4 regions of the Streptomyces sp. NPDC005263 genome follow, and region 3 is predicted to be linked to each of the others. Evidence: riboswitches for the same ligand, from Rfam matches in the RefSeq annotation. Region 3 holds a riboswitch; each other region holds the start of a gene.

Region 1 (2,825 bases), on a different contig from region 3:
GGCTTGCCGATCTGGGCGCGGGCGAAGGCGAGCGCCTTCTCGGCCTTGGTGGCGTACGTGGCGTCGGACAGGGACGTGGAGCCCGTCGAGGTGGACCCCGACGACGTGGAGCCCGTCGAGGAGCCACTGTCCTGCTGCTGGGCCGCCGCCTCCCGGGCCTTCTGCTCCGCGGCGGCCTGCTGCTGCGCCAGCTCGGCGGCCTTGCGCTCCGCCTCCTGCTGTTTCTTCTCCTCGATCGCGGCGAGCCGCGCCTTCTCCTCGGCGGTCAGCCGCGACAGCAGGGTGCGCGCGTCGGCGAGCTTCTTCTGGACGGTCGACTTGGCCGTCTTCAGGTCGCCCTGCGACTGGGTGAGCTCCTGGAGGCTCTCCGTGGCCTCCCGGCGCTTCTTCATCGTCGCGGACTGCTCGGTGACGTAGTCGTCGACCGCGCCCTTCTCGCGCGTGGTCAGCCGGCTCATCAGCTGGGTCTGGTCGAAGTAGTCCTGCGGGGAGTCCGCGAGCAGGAAGGTCGCGGTGTCGGGTGCGGAGGCGCCGGTGCGGTACTGGGCGGAGGCGAAGGAACCCAGCTCCTCCCGTGCCTCGTTGAGCTTCTGCGTGCGCTGGGCGACGTCTTCGAGGAGGGTGTCGACGCGTTTGCGCTGCTTGCCGGTCTTCTCCTTGGCCGCGTTGTAGGTGTCGGTCGCCGACTCCGCCTGGCGGTACAGGTCGTCGACCTTCTGTTCGACCTCTTCGAGGCTGGGTTTGTCGTCGACGGGCGCGGCCTGCGCCGACTGGGACAGCAGGGCGACGGAGGTGAGGGCCGCCGTGGCGAGGGCGGGGGTCCGTATGCCTGCTACGCGCGTACCCGGGGGACGCGACTTGCGGTGCGACGCCAAGGGAGGCGACTCCTTCCACGTTCCGCCTACCGAGTTAGCTGTCGGGTTCGGGCGGGAGATGCGGAAGGGTTGCCCTACGGCCTTGTCCCAGAGGGAGTCGGGCCGATTCACCCCAAGTTCGGTGGGTCCCCGGTTCCGGTCGCGCGGCGGCGCTGCGGATTCGGCGGAGGCCGCGCGGCCCGGCGGGGTTCGCCGGTGGGGGTCGTACGGCCTGTCCGGCACGGTAGCCAACTGGTGTGGCCGCTGTGAAGGTTGATGTTCGATATGCCCGATACATTTTCGTGACCTTCAGTCAGGACGTCGCCGTTTGTGATGGATTCGGAGAGATCTGCATCGATCTGCAGTGATCTGCGCGATCTGAATGATCTGAATGATGTGTGATGACTTATGCGTATTTCCCGCCTCTCTCCCTGATTGATCGCGGACCGTGACGGCGCGGTCCCACAGGGTGGGGCGGGGCGGTCCCCCGGGGTGGCCGGGACGGTCCCGCAGGTGGAGGGCGCCGGGCGGCCGACCCGGGACGATCCTCGGCGTCCGCGCCCGCCGCCGGATTCCCGCGATGTTCTCGGGGTGGCGGCGGGCTGTCAGTGGGGGGTCCTAGACTCGGAGTGCGATGAGCAGCCTCTTTGATGACAGCTTCCTGGCGCACCTCCAGGCCCCTCGCGGGCACGAGGAGGGCCCCCCGCCGCCGCCCGAGGACGACCACGTAGCGGAGTCCGTTCCGGACGATCTGTTCGGCGGGAAGTTCGACGTGCCGCCGGACCGGGACACCCACTACCGCGACGGCGCCCCGCGTCCGGCGGTGGACCCGGCCGCGCTCCTGGAGGGGCTGAACGAGAACCAGCGCGAGGCCGTCGTGCACGCGGGCGCCCCGCTGCTCATCGTGGCCGGCGCCGGCTCGGGCAAGACCCGTGTGCTCACGCACCGCATCGCCTACCTGCTCGGCCAGCGGAACGTGCACCCGGGCCAGATCCTCGCGATCACCTTCACCAACAAGGCCGCCGGCGAGATGAAGGAGCGCGTCGAGCAGCTCGTCGGCCCGCGCGCGAACGCGATGTGGGTGATGACCTTCCACAGCGCGTGCGTCCGCATCCTGCGCCGGGAGTCGAAGAAGCTGGGCTTCACGTCCTCGTTCTCGATCTACGACGCCGCCGACTCCAAGCGTCTGATGGCCCTGGTCTGCCGCGACCTGGACCTCGACCCCAAGCGCTACCCGCCGAAGTCCTTCAGCGCCAAGATCTCGAACCTGAAGAACGAGCTGATCGACGAGGAGGACTTCGCCGCCCAGGCCGCCGACGGCTTCGAGAAGACCCTCGCCCAGGCCTACGCCATGTACCAGTCGCGGCTGCGTGAGGCGAACGCCCTCGACTTCGACGACCTGATCATGACGACGGTCAACCTGCTGCGCGCCTTCCCGGACGTCGCCGAGCACTACCGCCGCCGCTTCCGGCACGTCCTCGTCGACGAGTACCAGGACACCAACCACGCCCAGTACTCCCTGGTCCGGGAGCTCGTCGGCACCTTTGAGCACCCGGTGGACGTACCGCCCAGCGAGTACGACCTCCAGCCCGCCGAACTGTGCGTGGTGGGTGACGCCGACCAGTCGATCTACGCGTTCCGCGGCGCGACCATCCGCAACATCCTCCAGTTCGAGGAGGACTACCCGGACGCGACGACGATCCTGCTGGAGCAGAACTACCGCTCGACGCAGACGATCCTCACCGCCGCCAACGCGGTCATCGAGCGCAACGAGTCCCGCCGTCCCAAGAACCTCTGGACCAACGCCGGCGCCGGCGCCCGCATCACCGGCTATGTCGCCGACACCGAGCACGACGAGGCCCAGTTCGTCGCCGACGAGATAGACCGCCTCACGGACGCGGGCGACGCGAAGGCCGGCGACGTCGCCGTCTTCTACCGGACCAACGCCCAGTCCCGTGTCTTCGAGGAGAT
Region 2 (2,825 bases), on a different contig from region 3:
TGTCGGTGGCGTCCAGGTCGAACATGGCCTGGTCGATCAGGCGCTGCTCGGTGGCGTCGTAGCCGACCAGCTCCGGGCCGATCTGCTCGATGACGGCGAGGACGGCCTTCTCGACACCCTTGCCCTGGTAGCGGTTCGGGTCACCGTCGCGGAGCTCGATGGCCTCGAAGGCGCCCGTGGAGGCTCCGGAGGGGACGGCGGCACGACCCGTGCTGCCGTCGTCGAGGCCGACCTCGACCTCGACCGTGGGGTTGCCTCGGGAGTCCAGGATTTCCCGGGCTACGACGACGTCGATGGACGGCACGAGCATCTCCTTCTGGGATGTGACGCGGGGTACGCGGGGCCGAGGGGCCCCGTAGTGCACGGAGTCGCGGTCGGCTCCGCGAGATGAGCCTAACCGCCTCGGGGCGATCGACCCCCCTGTCGCCCACCCCTTGGGCAGAACCGAGAGGTAATTGTTTCCGAACGGAACAAAGACACGCGCGGAAGACCGCACACAGTCGCGCGGAAGACCACACAAAAAGACCCCGCTCCGGTGCGTACGGGGGAACACGCACCGGAGCGGGGAGCCCGTGGGGACGGGGGCCCTCACGAGGCCCTCGGCACGAGGACCACGGAGGTGAGGGCGCTGTGGTTCGGACGAGCGCCGCGTACTACTTCAGGTGCAGCTGCTGACCCGGGTAGATCAGGTTGGCGTCCTGGACGATGTCCTTGTTCAGCTCGAACAGCTTCGCCCAGCCGCCCTTGACCTTGTGCTTCTCGGCGATCGAGCTGAGGGTGTCGCCCTTGACGACCTTGTACTCGCCGTCGCCCTTCTTGACCTTCTTGCCGGTCGGGGTGGTGACGGTCTTCTTGGCCTCCGGGCGCTCCTGGGAACGCGAGGCGGGCTGCTCGTCGGTACGGGTGCTGGTCTCCGAGGAGCCGCTGGAGCTGCTCGAGCCGCTGGAGGCGTTCGAGCCGCTGGAGCTGTTCGACGAGGTGTCGGAGCCGCCGTCGTAGCCACCGCTCGACAGGCCCTTGCCGCAGACCGGCCAGGCGCCCTTGCCCTGGGAGGCGAGGACCTTCTCGGCGACGGCGATCTGCTGCGCCTTGGAGGCCTGGTTGGCCTGCGAGGCGTACTGCGTGCCGCCGTACGCGGCCCAGGTCGAGGCGGAGAACTGCAGGCCGCCGTAGTAGCCGTTGCCGGTGTTGATGGACCAGTTGCCGCCGGACTCGCACTGGGCGACGGTGTCCCACTCGGAGGAGGTGGCGGCGGAGGCGTTGCCGGCCGCCATCAGCGGAGCGGCGATGGCGACGCCGGTGACTCCGGCGATCGCGGCGGCGCGAGTGGTCTTGGACGGACGACGGTGCTTGCCCTTGCCGGAAAACAGCATGGTTGATCCCCTCACCGACGCCTGCGAGGTGAGCTGTCGGGTTCGGGCCGGTTGAGTTGCCCGGCCGCATCCCTCTCGGGACGCGGCTTCACCCCAAGCCGGGCTCAACTGCTGAGCCCGGCGCCTACCTTGGGTCCCCCGCTCCTGCCTACGGCGCTTGACGCGACGACTGTTCCCGGACGGCCGCTGGCAGGATTCGGCGTTGCGGCAGCCGGGGCTCGTGTTGGCGAGCGGTCCGACGTTAGACACGCGATCCGCGGAATTTCAAAGACGATCAAGGCTTCTGAGACTCATCCCACACTTTCACCAAACGGGACATTCGGCGCGAAGCGTAACGTGAACTCCCGCCGCTTTAGCCCTATTCGGCACCAAGTCCAAGGGTCTGACCGGGGGAGATATGACTTGGGTCGGAGCCGATCGCCTGCTTGTTCTCCTCGTAGAGGGCGCGCCACCCTCCCTGGAGGTCGAGGGAGTCGGCGATGGACTCGAGGGTGTCCCCGACGCGGACGGTGTACGTCTCACCGCCGGCGGCGTGACGGCCACTGGAGGTGCCGGCGTCGGCGGTGTCGACGGCCGCGTCCTCGTCCGCGCTGCCGCCGCGGTGCTTGCCACCACCGAGAGCCCCGGTGTCGACCAGACTCGAAGAGCCGCCCACCCGCCAGGAGTTGTCCGAGTCGCCCGAGTCGTCCTGTTTCGCCGTACCGGCGGAGGTGTCCCCGGAGTCCTGCGAGCCACTGGACCCGGATCCGGAATCAGCGGATGTGCCGGACTTAGCCGAATTGCCCGCACGGCTCGCACCGTCCGACGAGCCGGAGGAGGAGTCGGACGACGAGCTGGAGGGAGTGTCCGACGCGGACGCCGAAGGCGTGCCCGACGCGCCGTCCGAGGATCCACTCCCGGACGAATCAGCCGATGAACCTTCAGAGTCGGACAAGCCGGACGAACCCGAGTCGTTCGACGTGCCCGAGCCCGTGTCGACCCCCACACCCGTGTCCACGTCGGCCGCCTCGGAGCTCTTGGTGAGCCCGTTGAGCAGCCCGCAGGTGGACCAGTAGCCGACACCCTGGTCGGCCAGGATCTTCTCGGCGACGGCGATCTGCTGGTTGCGGCTGGCCTGGTCGGCGCGCGTGGCGTAGTCGAGTCCGCCGTACTGCTCCCAGTCCTTCTGCGCGATGTTGAGGCCGCCGTAGTGTCCGTCGCCTTCGTTCGCGCTCCAGGAGCCCTCGGTCTCGCAGTTGGCGACCTGGTCCCACGTGGTCCCGGTGGCCGCACTGGCGCCGGTCGCGCCGAGCAGCGGGATCGCGATGGCGGAGCCGGTCACTCCGGCCGCGACGAGGAGAGCCGGAGCTTGACGGGGGCGACGATGCCGGCCGTTCCCGGAGAGCATGCGGAAACCTTTCGCGAGACAACAGTGACCGACGGCGAGTGACACTCGCCGCCGCGTTGATCCGT
Region 3 (2,825 bases):
CAGGGAACGCAGTTCCGCCCCCAGTTTCCGGCGGCGCACCGCAGGACCGTGCTGCATGGGTTACTCCTTACTCCGACCGAGGCACCCAAATATGCTCTGTCGTCATAGAGTTCACCGCTTCGAGCGACAGATATATGCATTACTTGGCCGATCGCCTCCCGTGACCGCCGCGGTAATGGCAGTCTGGCGACGAAGCACCAGTCCGGGACCGTACTCGAACCATCCGCTCCGTGTCGGACTGCGGGCCCCTGGGAAAGGGACGACGTCGCCATGGCAGACCATCTGGAAGCATCCATCACTCTGCCGAGCGTTCCCGCCTCGGTCTCCGCGGCCCGCACCTATGTGCTCAGCACCCTGGCGGAGTGGGGACTCGCGGCGGACACCGACATCGCCGACAGCATCCGGCTGATCGTCTCCGAACTCACCACCAACGCCGTACAGCACACCTTCGGACAGTCACCCACCTTCACGGTGGACCTCGAGCTCGACCGAGACGAACACCTGCGCATCGGTGTCACCGACAGCCACCCGCGATTCCCCAAACGACTGCCGGCCGCCGTCCAGCAGGACAACGGCCGGGGCATGGTGATCATCCGTTGGCTGGCCGCCGAGTGCGGCGGCAAACTGAGAGTCAGACCCACCCGAGAGGGCGGCAAGACGGTCTCCATCGAACTGCCGTGGTCCGTTCCGGCCGCGCCGGTATCGGCGGCGGGACAACAGGAGCCGTAGCGGACCCCTGTCGCGGGACGGACGCGCGGGGCGACGGCGGGTCAGCTCGCCGTCGCCCCGCGCGGAAGGTCACTTGACCCGGCCGTACCAGACGCTCTTCGTCCAGATCTTCTGCAGCTTGACGACGTCCCCGGTCTTCGGGGAGTGCCAGAGCTTGCCCTTCCCGGCGTAGATGCCGACGTGGTACACGTTCGAGCCCGAGTGGAAGAAGACCAGGTCTCCCGCCTTGCGGCTCTTGGAGGAGATGTGGCGCGTCTTGTTGTACTGCTGGGCGGCCGTGCGGGGCAGTTTCTTGCCGGCCTTCTTGAACGAGTACATCGTCAGCCCGGAGCAGTCGAACCTCTTCGGCCCGGTCGCCCCGTACTTGTACGGGGAGCCCTTCTTGGAGGCCGCGACCTGAAGTGCCTTCGTCGCCGGTGTGGCGGCCGCGGCGTCGGAGGCGACCCCCGGGACCACGATCGAACCGCCGACGGCGGCGATGGCGAAGGCCGAGGCCGTACCGGCCCGGACCATGAGCGACGGGACACGATTGAGCGCAGTCATGCGCAACCCTTCGTCAGCCGCCTGTGAAGGATGACCTGTCGGATTCGGGCTGACAAAGTTGCCCGGCCGCTGACGCGGCTTCACCCCAAGGGCTGCTCGACCCGGCGCCTCCTGTACGGAGACGGCCGTTCCGGCGACCCGTCGTGCTTGGGTCCTCCACTCCTGCCGATCCACTCCTGTCGACCGGTCATCCGAGCGGCGGCAGGACTCGGCGCCCGCCCGGATCGCCCCGCCGCTGTGGCGGGGTCTTGTCGTCAGTCAGGGATCTTGGCTCACGGATGTCCGAAAAACCCAATGGAACCGGGGGTTTGTGTTGTTACTCACCACTCACCCGTTCGGGTGGACACCCTCCTGTTCGATGAACTGTCGAGGGGCCCAAGGGGGCCCGGACCAGCATCGGAACGTCCTATTTCGTTCCCCGGCTACGCGCGTTGCGCAACCGGAACGGGACGATAAAAGCAGCTGTGTCTAGTCCGAACAGCGGTACCCCGTTTGGTCCGTTTCGGCTCCGGCCCGGACGCTCGGCGGTTCGCGCCGCGTCCGGACCGGCTGGGAGAGCGTCAACTGTCGGAGCGCGGCGGCACGGTGACGCGGGCCGTGCGACGCTCCCCGTCCAGCACGCGCAACGCACGCGCCAGCGTGTCGGCGTGCAGTTCGGTCTCGCCCCGACGGTGCATCAGCTCCAGCGCGTCCCGCAGGGCGGCCGCCTTGCCGACCAGTGCCTGCGCGGCACGCAGTCCTTGGTACGTGTCCCCGTGCTGTGCCGGATTGATCCGGCCGAGCAGGTCGACCACGTCGAGGTAACGGTCGATCACCTCACCCTCGGCGCGGGTGAGGGCGGGCAGCGGAGGCAGATCGGGCAGCATCGCGGCTCACCTCGCGCCGGGTGCCGGACGCGAGGCCTTGCGGCTCGGGACGAGCCGGTCCACCAGCCCGTACTCCACGGCTTCCTGGGCGGTGAGGATCTTGTCCCGCTCGATGTCCGCGTGCACCTGCTCCGCGGTCCGCCCGGTGTGCCGGACGAGCAGCTCCTCCATGCGGCTGCGTACCCGCGTCAACTCGTCCGCCTGGATGGCCAGATCGCTGGCCTGCCCCTGGACCGGCTCGATGATCGCGGGCTGGTGGATCACCATCCGCGCGCCCGGCAGCGCGGAGCGCTTGCCCGGCGTGCCCGCGGCGAGCAGCACCGCGGCCGACGAGCCGGCCTGGCCCAGGCAGAACGTCTCCACGTCGCACGTGACGTACTGCAACGTGTCGTAGATCGCCGACATCGCGGTGAACGAGCCGCCGGGGGAGTTGATGTACAGCGAGATGTCCCGGTCCGGGTCCTGGTGTTCGAGGTACATCAACTGGGCCATCACGTCGTTCGCCGAGATGTCGTCGATCGGCGTCCCCAGGAAGACGATCCGCCCCTCCAGGAGCTTCGAGTACGGGTCCATCGTCCGGTACCCGGAGCTGGTGCGTTCGGTGAACTCGGGCAGGACGTGGCGGGCGGACGGTCGGGTCATCGGTACCCCTCCTTCGGCGTCTGTAAAGAATGTACAGGACGTACG
Region 4 (2,825 bases), on a different contig from region 3:
CGGGTATGTTTTTGATCACTTGAAAAGAACGGATATCTATCGACTTACATGGAAGTATTGAATCCTCCCCTCCTGGCGGGAGGGGATTCCTGACTCAGGCAGCCCCCTGGAGCAGTACTCCAGGTGGTCCTCCGCCCTCCGCCCTCGGCACCAGCCGGGTTGAGACCAGCCCGGACAAGCATCACCCGTGCGGAGTTCTTGTCCCGCGGGGACACGGTTCCACACGCGGCGCGGGTGTAGGTGCGCTCACCCGGCGACTGGGGTCCCCACGCCCCGCTCCGCCGTCAGAGTGGTGCGCGCAGTCGACGACACGCAGAGCCGGTCGGCGTAGCGGGTTACGCCCGCCGCCCACGGCCACCCCACGCCTGCCTCGCCCCCTCACAGCCCCAACCAGGGCACTGCGCCGTCCCCACCCCTCCGAAGGACCACACGTACGGACGTCGCACACACATTCCCGAACCTCGCAGCCGCCACCCCGACCAGTGATCACAGGCACACGCGTTCTCATCGCCGGCGATAACGAGCGGTACGGGCGCTCCGAGTTGGGCTCATTGCCCGATTTGCCGGTCTTGCGCTCGCCCGTGAGTTGGGTCACTCGCGGTCGAGTACACCCGGCTCCCACGTCACCTCCCTTCGCCTTGCCTTGCACGCCAGTTGAACCTTGGCAACAGCAAAGGATCAAGTGCCTCAAATGCCTCAGACCAAGGTCAATAGGTGCGAGGTATGAATCCGCCCTTGTTTCGGACATGTGCTCTCGCATACGTTCCCGGCCTGTCGGGCGGACGCCGAATCCTGCCGCCGCCCATAGAGACATCCACCGACGAACACCGCACGGCAGGAGCGGGGGACCCAGGTAAGCCGCCGTTCGGGATGTTCCAGGACATTCCGGTACGGCTCGGGGTGAAGTCGTGCCGCCTCATGGGGGCACGGCCGGGCAACTCCCGCCCGAACCCGACAGCTCACCTCGCAGGCGCCGGAGAAGGAACGTCCCCATGTCCGCAGGTCACAACCGTCTTTCCAAGAGAGCTCGTCTCGCCCGCAGGATCGCCGTCGCGGGCACCGGAGTCGCCGTCCTGGCGCTCCCGCTCATCGGCGCGACCACCGCGTCGGCGGCGACCCCGACCGTGGTCACCGCCTCCTCACTGGGTTACGCCAACAACCTCGACGGCTGGATCCGGGCGTCGCTCCAGGTCATGGCGGAACACGACATTCCGGGTTCGTACAACGGCATCTACCGCAATGTCATCCGGGAGTCCTCGGGCAACCCGTACGCCATCAACCTCTGGGACTCCAACGCGGCCGCGGGCACCCCGTCCAAGGGCCTGCTCCAGACCATCGACCCGACCTTCCAGGCGTACCACGTGGCCGGTACCTCGTGGGACCCGTACGACCCGGTCGCGAACATCACGGCCGCCTGCAACTACGCGGCCGCGCGGTACGGCTCGATCGACAACGTGTGGGGCGCGTACTGAGCCTCTTTCGCCGGTAGCCCTGTCACCGGTCGCCCTTTCGCCGGTAGCCCCGTCACCGGTAGCCCTTTGTCAGGCCTCCGGGAAGAGTCCTTCGAGGACGACGGCGACGCCGTCGTCCTCGTTCGACTGGGTGACCTCGTCGGCCACGGCCTTGAGTTCGGGGTGGGCGTTCGCCATGGCGATGCCGTGCGCGGCCCAGTCGAACATGGGGATGTCGTTGGGCATGTCACCGAAGGCGACGGTCCGGTCCGCGCCGAGGCCCAGACGGTCGGCGGCCAGTGCGAGGCCGGTCGCCTTGGTGATGCCGCAGGGCTGGAGTTCGACGGTGCCGGGCCCGGACATGGTGACCGTGGCGAGGGAGCCGACCACCGAGCGGGCGGTCGCCGCCAACTCGTCGTCCGACAGGTCGGGGTGACGCAGCAGCACCTTGCTGATGGGCTCGCACCACAGGTCGTCGCGCCGTCCCACGCGCACCGCGGGCAGCGTCGGGTGGGGCATGAGGTAGCCCGGTTCGATGAGGGTAAGTCCGTCGACGCCGTCCTGGTCGACGGCCGCGTACACCTCGCCCACCTCGGCCTCGATCTTGCCGAGCGCGGTCTCGGCCAATTCCCGGTCCAGGGTGACCGACCACAGCAGACGGTGCGCGCCGGCGTCGTACACCTGCGCGCCCTGCCCGCACACCGCGAGCCCCTCGCTGCCGAGGACGTCGAGGAGGGGCCGCACCCTGGGCGCCGGCCGGCCGGTGACGACGAGGTGCCGGGCGCCGGCCGCCGCCACCCGCGCGAGCGCGGCGAGTGACCGGTCGGAGAACGTGTCGTCGTCTCGGAGCAGCGTTCCGTCCAGGTCGGTGGCGATCAGTGAATATGCGGTAGGTGCGGCCATGATCAGAGAATACGGATGGAACGCCCCGCCGACTCGACGCGAACCGGACGGCTACCGCCTTCCCCCGCGGCGACGCCCGCTCCGGTCGCGCACGCCTGTTCCTCCACCACGGTTGTCGCGCTCACGCGACGTCCCGCACCACCAGTTCCGCCGGCACGGTCACCTGCGACGGGCGGCTACCCGTGGGCGGCGGCCAGGTGTTTCACCAGCCTCGGTGACGCGAACTCCGTCCCGCACACGAACCGCATCACCGGCCCGTACGACGCCGCCGACGGCAGGCCGGTGAAGTACAGGCCGGGGACGGACGACACGTACCCCGCGCCCAGTTTCGGGGCGCCCCGGCTCACCGTGAGCCCGGTGCGCAGTTCGTGGCCGAGGAAGTCCATCGCGGCCAGGTCCACGCGGTATCCGGTGGCCGCGATGACATGGTCGGCCGCCATCCGTTCCCTGCGGCCGGTGAGGCCGAGGGCG

The links. Region 3 has a riboswitch for cyclic di-AMP ahead of ACFYRY_RS34075 (C40 family peptidase). Riboswitches for the same ligand answer to the same signal wherever they lie in the genome.
Region 1: it holds a riboswitch for cyclic di-AMP, as region 3 does, so the genes downstream of both, ACFYRY_RS15125 (NlpC/P60 family protein) here and ACFYRY_RS34075 (C40 family peptidase) in region 3, are expected to answer to the same signal.
Region 2: it holds a riboswitch for cyclic di-AMP, as region 3 does, so the genes downstream of both, ACFYRY_RS37900 (transglycosylase family protein) here and ACFYRY_RS34075 (C40 family peptidase) in region 3, are expected to answer to the same signal.
Region 4: it holds a riboswitch for cyclic di-AMP, as region 3 does, so the genes downstream of both, ACFYRY_RS14165 (transglycosylase SLT domain-containing protein) here and ACFYRY_RS34075 (C40 family peptidase) in region 3, are expected to answer to the same signal.

Annotation. Positions count from the first base shown of each region.
Region 1 covers NZ_JBIAKJ010000003.1:325,602-328,426, forward strand. Annotated here, with positions in the region: gene ACFYRY_RS15125 (NlpC/P60 family protein) at 1-875, opposite strand, end outside; cyclic di-AMP (ydaO/yuaA leader) riboswitch at 883-1,051, opposite strand; gene pcrA (DNA helicase PcrA) at 1,489-2,825, shown strand, end outside.
Region 2 covers NZ_JBIAKJ010000012.1:76,688-79,512, reverse strand. Annotated here, with positions in the region: gene eno (phosphopyruvate hydratase) at 1-304, opposite strand, end outside; gene ACFYRY_RS37900 (transglycosylase family protein) at 654-1,373, opposite strand; cyclic di-AMP (ydaO/yuaA leader) riboswitch at 1,377-1,539, opposite strand; gene ACFYRY_RS37895 (transglycosylase family protein) at 1,732-2,760, opposite strand.
Region 3 covers NZ_JBIAKJ010000009.1:272,430-275,254, reverse strand. Annotated here, with positions in the region: gene ACFYRY_RS34085 (helix-turn-helix domain-containing protein) at 1-57, opposite strand, end outside; gene ACFYRY_RS34080 (ATP-binding protein) at 271-729, shown strand; gene ACFYRY_RS34075 (C40 family peptidase) at 799-1,272, opposite strand; cyclic di-AMP (ydaO/yuaA leader) riboswitch at 1,276-1,467, opposite strand; gene ACFYRY_RS34070 (hypothetical protein) at 1,833-2,138, opposite strand; gene ACFYRY_RS34065 (ATP-dependent Clp protease proteolytic subunit) at 2,145-2,780, opposite strand.
Region 4 covers NZ_JBIAKJ010000003.1:132,381-135,205, reverse strand. Annotated here, with positions in the region: partial or broken gene ACFYRY_RS14170 (RNA-guided endonuclease TnpB family protein) at 95-248, opposite strand; cyclic di-AMP (ydaO/yuaA leader) riboswitch at 809-988, shown strand; gene ACFYRY_RS14165 (transglycosylase SLT domain-containing protein) at 993-1,472, shown strand; gene ACFYRY_RS14160 (HAD family hydrolase) at 1,542-2,354, opposite strand; gene ACFYRY_RS14155 (FAD-dependent oxidoreductase) at 2,531-2,825, opposite strand, start outside.